Regions from separate parts of the Alteromonas gilva genome, predicted to be linked through region 1. Evidence: predicted binding sites of a transcription regulator. Region 1 holds the regulator's gene; the other holds the start of a gene.
What was found. The regulator MetJ, encoded in region 1, represses methionine synthesis genes. The targets are predictions, from matches to a motif close to TAGACGTCTAGACGTCTA.
Positions count from the first base shown of each region.

Region 1 (6,887 bases):
CACGCTAACAACTATCAGGATAGTCTACCTGTTGAGCGATGCGGAGCAACCGTTTTCTTTACTGCGTCACTTGCTATCAACCGCCGTTTTGAGGCTTAACACCCAGCATGTGACAAATTGCATAGCTGAGTTCGCTGCGGTTCAGGGTATAAAAGTGAAAATGTTTCACGCCTTCTTTGGCGAGTACCTTGACCATTTCCATGGCGATATTGGCACCCAGTAAATTACGCGTGGTCTGGTCATCGGCATCGAGCCCTTCGTACAGTTTATGCAACCAGCCAGGCACATGAACGTTGGTAAAACCGGCGAATTTTACCAGGGTCTGGTAGTTCGTTACCGGTAGAATGCCCGGTACGATGTCCAGATCAATGCCAGCGGCGGCGGCACGGTCGCGAAAACGCAAATAAACGCTGGTATCAAAAAAGAACTGTGTGATGGCTTCGCTGGCGCCAGCTTCAGCTTTTCGCTTGAGGTTTAGCAGGTCAAATTGAGCGTTAGGCGCTTCGGGGTGTTTTTCCGGATAGGCGGCAACGGAGATGTCGAAGTCTTCAACCTCTTTGAGCAAGGCGACTAAGTCGGAGGCGTACATATCGGTCTTGTTGACCCCCGGCGGTAAATCACCGCGTAGCGCTACTATGCGGCGAATTCCTGAGTCCCAGTAGTCACGGGCGATTTGCTTTAACTCCGTGGCGCTGGCATCGACACAGGTTAAATGGGGCACTGCCGCCACACCTGTTTGCTGCTGAATACGTTTCACCACGTCGTGAGTCCGATCGCGCTCGCCACTGTTGGCCCCGTAGGTGACCGACATATAAGCAGGCTTTAAAGGCGCCAGGCGTTCCACTGACTTCCAAAGGGTTTTTTCCATGTTTTCGTTACCCGGCGGAAAAAACTCAAAAGACACGTCAATGTCGCGTAATTCTGATAACGATTGATTAAGGGCATCGATTCCCTGCGCGTAAGACACCATGGTATATTCTCAGTTAGCTCAAACGGACGTTTAGACGTCTAAACTAAATAATATATGTCTAGACGTCAAGCAGTTTACACTGCTCAATTGACCTTTTCTGTGGTTTGTTTAGAATTTCTTATAACAATAATGATAGTAAAGCTGGGAATAAAGCATGGCAGAGTGGGACGGAAAGTATATTTACCCGTACGCGGAGCACGGTAAAAAAAGTGAACAGGTTAAAAAAGTCACTGTTTCAATTCCGATCAACGTATTAAAAGTGTTAACCGACGAGAGAACCCGGCGGCAAATTAATAACTTGCGTCACGCCACAAATTCCGAGCTGTTGTGTGAGGCTTTTGTGCATGCCTTTACCGGTCAGCCCTTGCCTGATGATGAGGACTTGCGTAAAGATAATCCAAACCGCATACCGGCTGAAGCACGCCGAATTATGCAGGCGATGGGTATCGATGTGGATCTCAAGGAAAATGAACTGGATAAAGACGCCGACTAAACACGTCTTTGTTCAATAATAAAAAGGCCGCTTTATAGCGGCCTTTTAAGTTTCTGTCGAAAGGTGCGGCCCAGGGACCGGTATTATCAAACCCGGGCTGGTTACCAATGAGGTGGTAATGCGCCTTGGTTTGCTATTTAAAGTTATGCTTTGAGTTTATACATCTCTTCTAATGCTTTTGGCATTGCTGCCGCATATTTCTTAACGTCTTCAATTCGACCAGTACTGACACGTGACCATTGATAATACGTACGGTACTGTCCGCGAATTAACACATCCTGTTGCTCCATTGCCTGGCGGAATGCGTTGGCGTCACCGTCATCACCTAAATTAACAAACACAAAGTTTGTGGTGGATGGCAAAGCAGTCAGGCCATTGGCTTTTACTGCATCAAGGATAATCTCACGGCCTTCTTTGACTTTTTGACGTGAGAAGTCTTTAAACGCTTCATCATTGTAGCTGGCGATGGCCGCGGCTAAGCCTGCCTGGTTAATTGAATATCCACCCAGGCCAAACTTATTGATGAACTCCATATTCTCTTCACTGCCCAGCATGTAACCAACACGCATACCTGCCAGACCGTAAATTTTTGAGAATGTCCGCGCAACAATGATGTTGTGACCTTCATTAATTAACGGAATCATGGAATGCTTAGGGCCATCTTCGATAAGTTCGTTGTAGGCCTCGTCAACTAATACCATGGTTTTCTTCGATGCTTTAATGCAGAACTCACGCAGCTTCTTCGGGTCAAGCAACTTACCGGTTGGATTGTTAGGGTTACACACGTGTACCATGGCAATGTCATCATCGATGGCGGCGTACAGTGCGTCGAGGTCAATATCCAGCTCCGCGGTATTCGGTACGCGAACAATTTCCGGACCGCCCTGACTAATGGGTGCCTTAGAGGTGGTATCCCAGAATAAATCCGGGCCAAGGATTTTACCTTTACTGGTTGCCGCAAAGGCCGCAAAAGCCAGGATCAGGCTTGAACCTGCAGTGATAGAGACATTTTCGGGCTTCAAACCATTTGATTCAGCCAGCATATCACGTAAATACATGCCTGCGCGGTAGGCATAGTAAGCACCGCCCGAGCGGCTTGCCTCAGCAATGGCTTTCAATGCCAGGTCGCTCGGACCATACGGGTTTTCATTGGCGTTCAGCTTTGCTACCCCAGGCGTTGGGCCATACATAATTTGCGGTGACTTCATAGGCTGGGCGGCCAAGCCTGCAGGGGTAATAATACCCGTTGCGCCAGCGGCTGATGCTGCGAGTGAGCCTCCTAAGAAAAGTCGTCTTGATGGATTATAAGTCATTGAGTGTTCCTCTTATTGGAGTATGTGACCGACTATAATGCTTTACTAAACATGGCTACGGACACGATCACCAGGTAAACGCCAAACAAGCGTTTAAGCATTTTTTCGCTAAAACTGTGGGCCATCGATGCGCCTATTGGGGCAGTCATGATGGAACCGATACTAATCGCTATTAAAGCGGGCAGGTTGATGTAACCTACGGTACCAAACGGCATGGTGGCCGGGCTGGCATTGGTCATGAACAAAAAGCCAATGGCGCCAGGTAAGCCTATTAAGAAGCCGACGCCCGCTGCGGTGGCTACCGCTTGCTGAATAGAGCGTTGGCACATGACCATGGTTATGACCATTGGCGTACCGCCACCGATACCCAGCAGGGCTGAAAAGCCGCCGATCACAAATGCCAGCGCGGCTTTGCCAACCCCTGTTGGCATGCTGAAGGTCACCCCTGGGCGAACCACAAAGTCCGGGAACAGGAAGTAGACTGAGTACAACAATACACCGGCAGCAAAGACGATGGTGAGTCCGCCGCTACTGGTATGGTTGGCAATTGCTAAGCCACCTAACACACCCAGCACGATCCAAATAAGCCAGGATTTCAGAATGACAAAGTCAACTGCGCCGCGTTTTTTGTGCGCCAATACTGAGCGTGCACTGGAAATTACGATAGATGCCAAAGAGGTACCTATTGCAACCTTTACCAGTTCGTCAGAGGCAGGGGTAAAAAAAGGAAAGACCGCGAGTAGGGCTGGTACAACAACAAAACCTCCGCCATTACCAAAAAGGCCGGAAGTAATGCCGGCGACAGCGCCCGCTACACACAACGTGAGGACGAACCAGACGAGTTCAATCTCCATAACAACAGTGCTCCACTTGAGTTCAACAATTATAGGTTATTTATTATTATTATAAGGTAGAAATTATAATGTTTTGGGCGGATTGTCGCGTTCATAGCGATGAGTTACCTGAATAAGTCGACCAGCCATTTGGCTGGTCGACGACAGGTTAATTAACTGCGTTGAAGTGCAGTTTAGAAAGAAGCATTAAGCTTCATGTAGTAGAAACCACCTTGCCAGTCAACGATAGAATCAGAGCGGTAGATACGCCCACAACAGGTTTCGCCGATTTCACCTGGATCAGGATAGTTGTCGAACAGGTTGCGTACACCGGCAGATAATGACAACGTATCTGTCAGGAAGTAAGTACCTTCCAGGTCGAACATAAACTCAGGCTCAAAGATCTGAATAGCTGAAACTGTGCTGCCACCTTCAGAGTTTGAATAACCACCAAAGTAGTTCATGCGGGCAGTGAATGACATGTCTTCATAAGCGTGTTTAACAGACAAAACACCACGTGTTTCCGGTAAACCATTGAGGAAGTCATAAACGGCTTCGTTGTTGAAATACACCTGTGGGTCAGAGTTAAATTTCTGCGTACCATAGTTCATCGAACCTGTGATAGTGGTATCACCAGCTTCAGACTCAAAGTTATAGGTAGCAACAATATCAACACCCTGCGTTACTGTATCGAAGGCATTCTGGAAGTAGAATACACCACCGATGGTGTTGGCACCCTGAACACCTGCAGCATCAAGCGCTAAGTAACGCTGGTAAGCGTCATAACCAGCGGCATCCGGGTCGGTGACTTCGGTAGATGACACATCAAGCGTTGAAATCGCATTTACGCGGTCTTCAAGTAAAATACGGTAGAAATCCACAGTTAATGTGAAATCACCGATGTCAGCAGTCGCACCAAGCGTAAAGTTAGTTGATTTCTCTGGCTTAAGTTCTGAAGCACCCAATGCCTGAGCAACTACACTGCCCGCCGGGAACAAACCGGTTGCAACCGGGAAACCATTGGGCAAACGGGTTGATACGTTAGTGGTACCTTGCTGACCAGGAGTAGGCGCGCGGAAACCTGTACCGAATGAAGAACGTACTGCAATTTCATCGGTAACCTGGAAAATACCGGCAATCTTGTAAACAACTTCTGAACCAAAGTCAGAGTAATCTTCATAACGGATAGCCGCCTGGGCAAACAATTTATCTGTGATGTCACCCGAAATGTCACCGTATACAGCGAATGAATCGCGTTCATAGGTGCCAATGTAATCAGCTGAATAACCAGGGAAACCGTTTGAGCCTACACCTACAGCGGTATAAACCGGATCGTTTGGATCGCTACAATCCAAACCGTTAGAGACTGCGGTAGCAACAGCTTCTGCTGAGGCGGTGCCGTCACAGAATCCCCATGGATCGGGTGACGAGTATGGACCTACCCGGTAAGAGTCCGGGTCACCTGCTGAAATCTCGTAAGATTCTTCCATGTAGCTGGCACCAAAGGCCAACACATAAGCGGCCATGTCGTAGGTAAAGTCAGCCTGGAATTGTAATTCGTCGTTGGCTAGATCGCCCGGCTTAAACGAGGTGGGTGAGTCCGGTCCCATTGACGGGTTGATGGTGTTTTTCAGGGTATAAGAAATTTCGTTATAACCGTAACGACCACTGATGTCATAGCCCAAACTTCCGGTCATGCCTTTCAGGCCGCCCACAAAAGAGTAATCGGTGATATCACCAAAGAAACGCGGGGTAAAACCACCTGGGAATTTTTCTAATGGTGTATAAATTGTGCCATCAGGTTCACGCAGATCTTCAATAGTACCGTTACCTGGATAACGGTAGAAGAACGAACCGTCACCTTCACTTTCTGAGTAGTTAGCAAAGGCATACAATTCCATATCATTGCTAATCGCGTAACCACCATTTACAAATACTTTGGCACCGCTGTAATTAGGTTGACCCCAGGGTTGTACCTGCGATGAACCGTGCACTGTGCGTCCTTGCTCTTCTGCGGCGGCGATATATTCAGGTGACTGTTCGTCAACACAGAACCAGCTTTCACAGTACTGCTCACCACGGTAAGTAGCTTTGGAGTCGGTCACCTCAGCAGAGATACTCAGGAAGCCATCATCACCCAGCGAGAAGCCTTTGTTACCGCTAATGGTATATTGCTCACCGTCGCCTTCGAAGTAACGACCAGTGTCCAGTGACAATGAGCCGCCTTCGGCATTGCGTTTAAGCTGGAAGTTCATTACCCCGGCAATCGCATCTGAACCATACTGAGCGGCGGCACCATCACGCAGAACTTCGACGCTGCCAAGAGCGGCGGCAGGAATGGTTGCCAGGTCAGGACCCTGGGTACCGGAGCCACCAATTTCAACTAATGAGGCGCGGTGACGACGTTTGCCGTTTACAAGCACGAGGGTTTTATCCGTTGGCAGACCACGTAATTGCGCCGGACGAATAAAGGTACCACCATCAGAAATTGGCTGACGAGCGATGGTGTAAGATGGAACGAGCGTCATCATAATGTCATTCATATCTGAAGAAGCGACACCATTAATATCTTCGGCGCTGAGTACATCAACCGGAACTGGTGAACTCGTTACAGAGCGAGGTGCACCACGGGCTCCCACAACGGCGATTTTCTCAACGTCTTCTTCCGCGGCTTCTTCTGCCATTACATTGGTAGCAACGGTCATCGATAGCGAATAACCGGCAAGACCTGCCAGTATTGCTGCATTTAATTTTTTGAGTTTCATCATGTGTTCCCTAAATTGTCATATCGCTATGATCTTTTTAAGTGCAACTACGAATGGACGTGAGAAGACGCCTCTGGCTAAAAGTGCCCCAAATTGGTTCGTAATAGCACCAAATTTAAACATTATTTGGACTTAATGAGCGCGTCAGACTTTACTGACAACACTACAGAGACTAAGAAAAGTGCAGCTATTTCCGGAAGAAAAAAGAATATTGAGGGCTATAAGTAAAATATAGAGCTATCATTATTATTCATATTAAACAATGACTTAATCCTCATTTGCTGCAATAAAATATTTTATAAAATATATGCAGATAACAACCTGTTAACACTTGGGTATTAAAACCTGACCATTTGGTGGCATGTAACTTGCTGAATTCGAAGTAGAAATCATTTAATTTCGAAATAATGAATGATTTGTTACAAGCCATTGATTTGCTGTGTTATTCAAAACAGTCGGCAAGTCGCTATCAATCAGTTGAGTAATGCGTAAATGAATTCAAAACAGCTTCAG
Region 1 covers NZ_JAQQXP010000003.1:95,205-102,091, forward strand. Annotated here, with positions in the region: gene metF (methylenetetrahydrofolate reductase) at 77-970, opposite strand; gene metJ (met regulon transcriptional regulator MetJ) at 1,125-1,463, shown strand; gene OIK42_RS16805 (pyridoxal phosphate-dependent aminotransferase) at 1,607-2,776, opposite strand; gene OIK42_RS16810 (sulfite exporter TauE/SafE family protein) at 2,809-3,630, opposite strand; gene OIK42_RS16815 (TonB-dependent receptor plug domain-containing protein) at 3,804-6,374, opposite strand; gene OIK42_RS16820 (LysR family transcriptional regulator) at 6,867-6,887, shown strand, end outside.

Region 2 (6,887 bases), 190 kb from region 1:
TTTCTGGCTAAGATCCCCCTTGCCTGGGCAATGCAACAACAAGACGGGTATGATAACCACCATCCGCGTGCGCAGCAGCAGGCGCTGACAGGCTTCGGCGCCCGCGCGAATGCTGCACATTATAACTGTTTTGAGGCTATCACCTATTTTGCGCCCGCGGCATTAACCGTGCTGGCACTGTCATCAATTGGCGCACTGCACATGTGGTTAGCGGTTGCCTTTGTTGTGCTCAGAGTGATTTATCTGTTTTGCTACTGGTATGACATCGACAAGGTACGTAGCCTTTGCTTTATTGGCGGGCTCGGCATTAGCGTAGCGCTGTTTTTATCGGTTTTGTAACAGCACGTTGGTAAATTTTAGTCTTCTCTGTGGTGACGAGGGAAACGCCGTGACCGGGGATAGGGGGTAAAGTTATGAATAGCGCCATTTGCCACTTTTTGTTGAGTGCGTTGCCAATACTCCGGTGTCATCAGATCACCATGGAGCGCTTTCAGCATTGCCTTAAACGGGCGCTTACCCACTATGAAGTGTTCAAACTGTTCGGGGAATACGTCATTGGGTGCCACCGACAGAGTATCTAAGGCATAGGGGTCATCGCTCACCGGCAACCGACGGAAGTGACGTTCGTGCATCAGGCAGATTTCATCGTAATCATAAAAAATAACGCGGCCGTTGCGGGTAATACCAAAGTTTTTATGCAGCATGTCGCCGGGAAAAATATTCGCCAGTGCAATTTGTTTAATACAGGTACCTAAATCGTCGATAGCGTCCTGCAGTTTTTGCGGATCGGTCTCCTGCTGTAGGAAGATATTCAGCGGTGTCATTTTCCGCTCAATGTAGAGGTGTTTGATAATCAGCTCGTCGGCGGTTAGCTCAATACTGCTCGCGCAGGTTTCCTGCAGCTCATTGAGCAATTCGCTGCCAACGCGCGCAAGCGGCAGGCGAAAATTAACATATTCATGGGTGTCTGCCATACGGCCAACGCGGTCTGACATCTTAACCAGCTTGTAGCGGTCAACCACGTGTTCGCGGGTTATTTTTTTGCTCTCGCCAAATTCGTCTTTAATGATCTTAAACACCACCCCATAAGATGGCAGGTGAAATACCATCATGACTAAACCGCGGATCCCCGGTGCGACTTCAAACATATCGTCAGACTGAGCCAGGTGGGTTAAAAAGTTACGATAAAACGCCGTTTTGCCGTGTTTGTAGTGGCCCAGCGCTATAAACAGTTCAAACACTTTTTTGTTAGGCATTAGTTCATGTAAAAACGCCACCAGTTCGCTGGGATACTGGGTGTCGGTCATAAAGTAACTGCGCGCAAAGCCAAAAATAATACTCAGATCATGGCGTTGGGTGAGCAATGCATCTACAAACAACTGATGTGTGTCGTTGGTATGTAATGCAATGACGAAAGGCAGCGTACGGGTTGGCATACAGATCCGCCCAATCAGGTATGCTGCCTGACCACGGTAGAATACTGATTTGAGCATTTCAACGGCGGCAACACTGGCCAGTGCAGAGTTGCTCAGACGCTGTCGCAAGGCCTTGTCCAAGCGCTGCATATCCCGCTCGCGATCTTCAAAGTCAATTTTGAAGCGGTAGCAGGAAAATATGGACTCGTACATTTCCCTCACGGTGGTTGTGGTGTCAAAACTGTGGATCACTTTGTGGCGATCCTGACCTGCCAGAAAACAGCGGCTGGAGAGCACAAACATGACATCATTGTTGATGGACTTATGCCGAAAAACCTTACCTATTACCGAATTGTAAAACGTCTCAGCCAGTTCGTACTGGGGGTGGTTTTCAATAAGTGCCGCATACGCTTTTTTAAGCTGGTGCCAGAAATCGGCATCGTTGCGGTGTACCATAATTTGTTCGTAGAGTTCGGCAACGGCGTCTGCAAGGCTTTGTTCATACAACGTAATGCGCTCTTTTGAGGCTGCCAGTACGTGTTGCCACTGACCCTTTTCAAACCGCTCCTTGGCACCCCGGGTAACACGGCTAAACCAACGATAATTTTTGTCAAAGCTGATCATTATCTGGTAGGCCATTTTTTTTACTTGTGCCTGGTCTGCCACGGTATTAACCCTGTTCTTTGCTCGTGCTAATACGATAGCACAGACGAATCTGCGCGCTAGGCAGTTTGCCGTGACATTGACATAAATCAGTATGAATGATCGTGCTCTGGCTTACACTCAGCACGGTACACAGGAGGAACACATGAACAAAGTAGCACACGGTATATCAATTGGTATTGAGCGAATCGATAACACTTTATATGTGTCGATGAAGGCCATCGGTAAACTGACCCACCGCGACTATGAAGCCTTCACCCCCCTGCTGGAGGGGGCTCTGGCGAGTATCGCATCACCGCAAATCAGGCTGCTATTTGATGCCACCGAGTTTACCGGCTGGGAAATGCGAGCGGCCTGGGATGACTTCAAAATAGGTTTGCGTCACGGCAGCGAATTCAGCAAGGTAGCGATAGTCGGCCAGGAAAACTGGCAGGCGCTGATGGCCGCCATTGGCAACTGGTTTGTCAGTGGTGAAGTTGTTTTCTTTACCGACACCCAGTTGGCACTTAACTGGTTGTGTGAATAATCTGACAGCCTGGTTGCAGTGATGCCTGTAGCTAAGGGTAATCGATGCCCCGACGCGGGCAACACACGCGCGTGGGTGGCCAGTATATTACCGGGCCTGACGGCGCACCGCGCCTTTTACCGTTAAGTTGTGCAAATTAATTGTATTCGCTGCTGATTTTTCGGCAGAATAGCGACAAATTATAATAGTGACCGTGAGGTGAGCGACTCACCCTGCGAGCAATCATCATCATGAGGGAAACAATGGCGTCGCCGAAATTTCACAATACGTTAAGACAATATCACCGGTGGGTGGGTTTTTTTCTGGCCGGTATTATGGCTGTTTATGCACTAAGTGGTGTATTGCTCATTTTTCGTAAAACCGATTTTCTGAAGTTTGAACAGGCGTCATACCGTCAGTTGGAATCCGGACTGAGCGGCAAAGCCCTGGGCGAACAGCTGCGAATTCGGGGCTTTGAAGTGGAAGAGGACACCGACGGAGTGATTACTTTCGCCCAGGGCCGCTACAACAAGCAAAGTGGCGAAGCGATGGTGCTTAACAAGGATTATCCGTTTCCATTAAATAGAATGGTTAAGTTACACAAAGCCACTACCAGTAGTCCGTTGTTTATTATGAATATCGCCTTTGGCGTAGGCTTGTTATTCTTTGTTGTGTCTGCCTTTTTAATGTTTTTACCCCGTGCTTTACCGTTTAAAAACGGCCTTAAAATAGCGGGGGTAGGGTTTGTGTTTGCGGTACTGGTCGTGTTGTTCGGCAGTTAAGCGCATGTTGCCTGGCCCCGGCTTAATTGTGGTGCGATTGATGAATAGCGAATCCTGCAACACTCTATGGGGCTGTTGTACCCAGAAGTATCAATGGCAAAGATGGCGCTGGAAGTAGCGGCCTTTGTCGTGATATTATGCGCGACCAAAATAAAGATTCCCGCCCGTAGATGGCAAGGGAACGGTCTTAAAATTGTGCAATGGCTGTTGACATATAGACGTCTATACGGCAAATTGACCACATGAAGACGATAATGAGCACCACCGGCATGATTATTACCACCTCTTTGAGGGCGGTCGCTGGCTAGTGCGCGTAAGCAAACAGACATCGAAAGCCCGCCCTGACAAGAGCGGGTTTTTTTTTGCGATAAAAAAACGAGGGGCGGTTAGCCCACAACCAATGCAGTCAAGGAGCATTCAATGAAAGTCTTAAAGTTTGGTGGTTCATCTCTGGCCGATGCACAGCGTTATTTGCGAGTGACTGAGATTAGCCTGACGACCCACCAGGCAAACGGCGCCGCTGTTGTGTTGTCGGCTCCGAAAGGCGTGACGAACGCGTTGGGCGAACTGTGTGAACAAGCGGCTGCAGGTGAAGATTACCTGCCGTTGTTCGAACAGTTAAATGACAAACTGACCGGCATTGCCAGCGAATTAAATTCTCAGCTTGAAGGCTTTGCCTATGAGCCTCTCAGCCAGTTTATTGATACCCGCTTAGCCGATCTTAAAAAGCAATTGCAGGGCATTGCGTTACTGGGGTGCTCTCCTGATCCCGTGACAGCCGGTATTATGAGCCTGGGCGAATATGTCAGCGTTAACTTGTTCAGTGCTATTTTAACTGCAAAAGGAATCGCTAATCAGGTGCTCGACCCCGTCGACTACGTGATTGCCGATGGCAACTATCTCGACAGTATTGCCGATGTAGCCTTAAGTAAGGCGAACTTCAGCGAAGTGGTCACTGACGGCAGTGCATTATTGATTATGCCAGGCTTTGTGGCGGCCAACGAACTGGGCGAAAAAGTCACCCTGGGCCGCAATGGGTCAGATTACTCTGCGGCCATCCTCGCGGCCTGTATAGATGCAGAGTGCTGTGAAATATGGACCGATGTGGATGGTGTGTATAACGCCGATCCAAATCAGGTTGAAGGCGCTGTATTACTCGACAAACTAACCTACCAGGAAGCCATGGAGTTGTCCTATTTCGGGGCGAAAGTATTGCACCCGAAAACCATCGGCCCCATTGCGCAGCATCATATTCCGTGCTTAATTCGTAACACCTTAAATCCCAGTGCGCCGGGCACATTAATCAGTAATGAAGCCAGTACTACCTGGACCAGTGTTAAAGGTATTTCGCAGCTCGATAACATTACCATGTTCAATGTTGCCGGACCGGGAATGAAAGGCATGGTGGGCATGGCCAGTCGCGTTTTTGAAGTCATGTCCAATGCGCATATATCGATTAGCCTGATCACTCAGTCAAGCTCTGAATACTCCATTAGTTTTTGTATATCCAGCAAAGACGCTTCGCGCGCCCTGACATTACTTGAAGATGCCTTTGTATTAGAACTTCAGAATCAGTTGCTTGACCCGATTGAAGTTCGCCACGAACTCGCCATCGTGACCCTGGTAGGGGATGGCATGCGCCACACCAAAGGGTTGGCAGCGCGCTTCTTCAACTCGCTGGCGCAGGCGCGGGTGAATAATATTGCAATCGCGCAGGGCTCATCAGAGCGGTCTATTTCGACTGTGATAGAAGCCAAACGCGCTAAAAAAGCGGTTAAGGTTATTCACCAGAACTTCTTCTCTGATTTGCATACCATCGACATTTTCCTGGTCGGTTGTGGTGTGGTAGGCGCTGAGTTACTGGCGCAAATAGCCAAGCAGCAGCCAACCTTGTTAGCACGCAATATTCAGGTGCGGGTCTACGGTATTGCGAACAGCCGTAAATTATTACTCGACGCTCAGGGTGTTGACGTTGATGGTGACTGGAAGTCGCTGCTGGCTGAGGCTAACGAAACGTTTTCTGTTGAGCGCTTAAATGAATTTGTGAACAGCAATGCACTGGTTAACCCGGTGATTGTCGACTGTACCAGCAACGCCAGTATCGCCAGCCAGTATGTGGACATGATGGAGAACGGCTTCCACGTGGTAACACCCAATAAAAAAGCTAATACCGACAGCCTGGCCTATTACAAAAAGTTGCGAAAAACGGCGCTGCAAACCAATCGTCAGTATTTGTATGAGACCACCGTTGGTGCTGGCTTACCGGTTATTGATAACCTGCAAAAGCTATTTATTGCAGGCGACGTACTGCATCGTTTTGAAGGTATCTTGTCGGGCAGCTTGTCGTATGTGTTTGGTAAGCTTGAAGAAGGGCTGTCATTATCAGAGGCCACCAATACGGCCAAGAAAAACGGCTTTACAGAGCCAGATCCGCGCGATGATTTAAGCGGTATGGACGTGGCAAGAAAGCTACTAATTATGGCCCGCGAGGCGGATCTAGAGTTAGAGCTTGATGATATCGAGATCGAATCCGTTCTGCCTGCAGGGTTTGCCGAAGACTGTGATGTTGCCAGTTTTATGGAGCAATTGCCTCAACTGGATGATGATTTTGCAGCCCGTGTTGAAAGTGCTGCCGCAGAAGGTAAAGTATTACGCTACATTGGTGCCATTGAAGGCGATAAGTGTAAAGTCACCATCCAGGCTGTGCCTAAGTCGCACCCGTTAGCGGCGGTAAAAGACGGTGAAAATGCGCTGGCGATTCATAGTGATTACTATACGCCTATCCCTTATGTAATTCGTGGTTATGGTGCTGGCGCTACCGTAACGGCCGCAGGCGTGTTTGCAGATATTCTGCGTACCATGCCCTGGAAGCAAAACGTGCATTAAACCGGTTCAGAGATTAGATAAATGAAAACAACCAGAGCATATGCACCCGCATCAATTGGCAATATCAGCCTCGGTTTTGATGTGCTGGGCGCAGCCCTACAACCCCTGGATGGCAGTTTGCTGGGGGACGAAGTCATTATCAGCGATGCTGATGAATTTGGTTTAACGGTAGCCGGCGTTTTTGCCCATAAGCTACCGGCCAATCCCGACGAAAACATCGTTACCGATTGCTATCGCTATTTTTCCAAAGCGATGCTGGCGAAAGGGCTTAACATCACGCCCATCCATATTACATTATTAAAGTCACTGCCGATTGGCAGTGGTCTTGGCTCAAGCGCCAGCTCTATTGTGGCGGCGTTTCACGGCTTAAATGAGCACTTTGGTCAGCCCTTTGATCAGACCACCATGCTGACTATGATGGGCGAGCTGGAAGGGCAGATAAGTGGCAGTATTCACTATGATAATGTGGCGCCCTGTTACCTTGGTGGTATGACGTTGATGACTGGCCAGGACGATCCGGTTACTGTCTCGTTACCGGTGGTGAAAAGCTGGTACTGGGTAACCTGTTATTCTGGGATCAGTGTGTCGACCTCAGCGGCACGGAATATATTGCCCAATGCTGTGCCACTCAAAGAT
Region 2 covers NZ_JAQQXP010000003.1:286,611-293,497, forward strand. Annotated here, with positions in the region: gene OIK42_RS17620 (MAPEG family protein) at 1-339, shown strand, start outside; gene aceK (bifunctional isocitrate dehydrogenase kinase/phosphatase) at 357-2,081, opposite strand; gene OIK42_RS17630 (SpoIIAA family protein) at 2,224-2,604, shown strand; gene OIK42_RS17635 (PepSY domain-containing protein) at 2,847-3,365, shown strand; gene thrA (bifunctional aspartate kinase/homoserine dehydrogenase I) at 3,786-6,251, shown strand; gene thrB (homoserine kinase) at 6,273-6,887, shown strand, end outside.
Region 2: thrA (bifunctional aspartate kinase/homoserine dehydrogenase I) is a predicted target of MetJ. The motif match lies at 3,581-3,598, and genes of this name have one in related genera.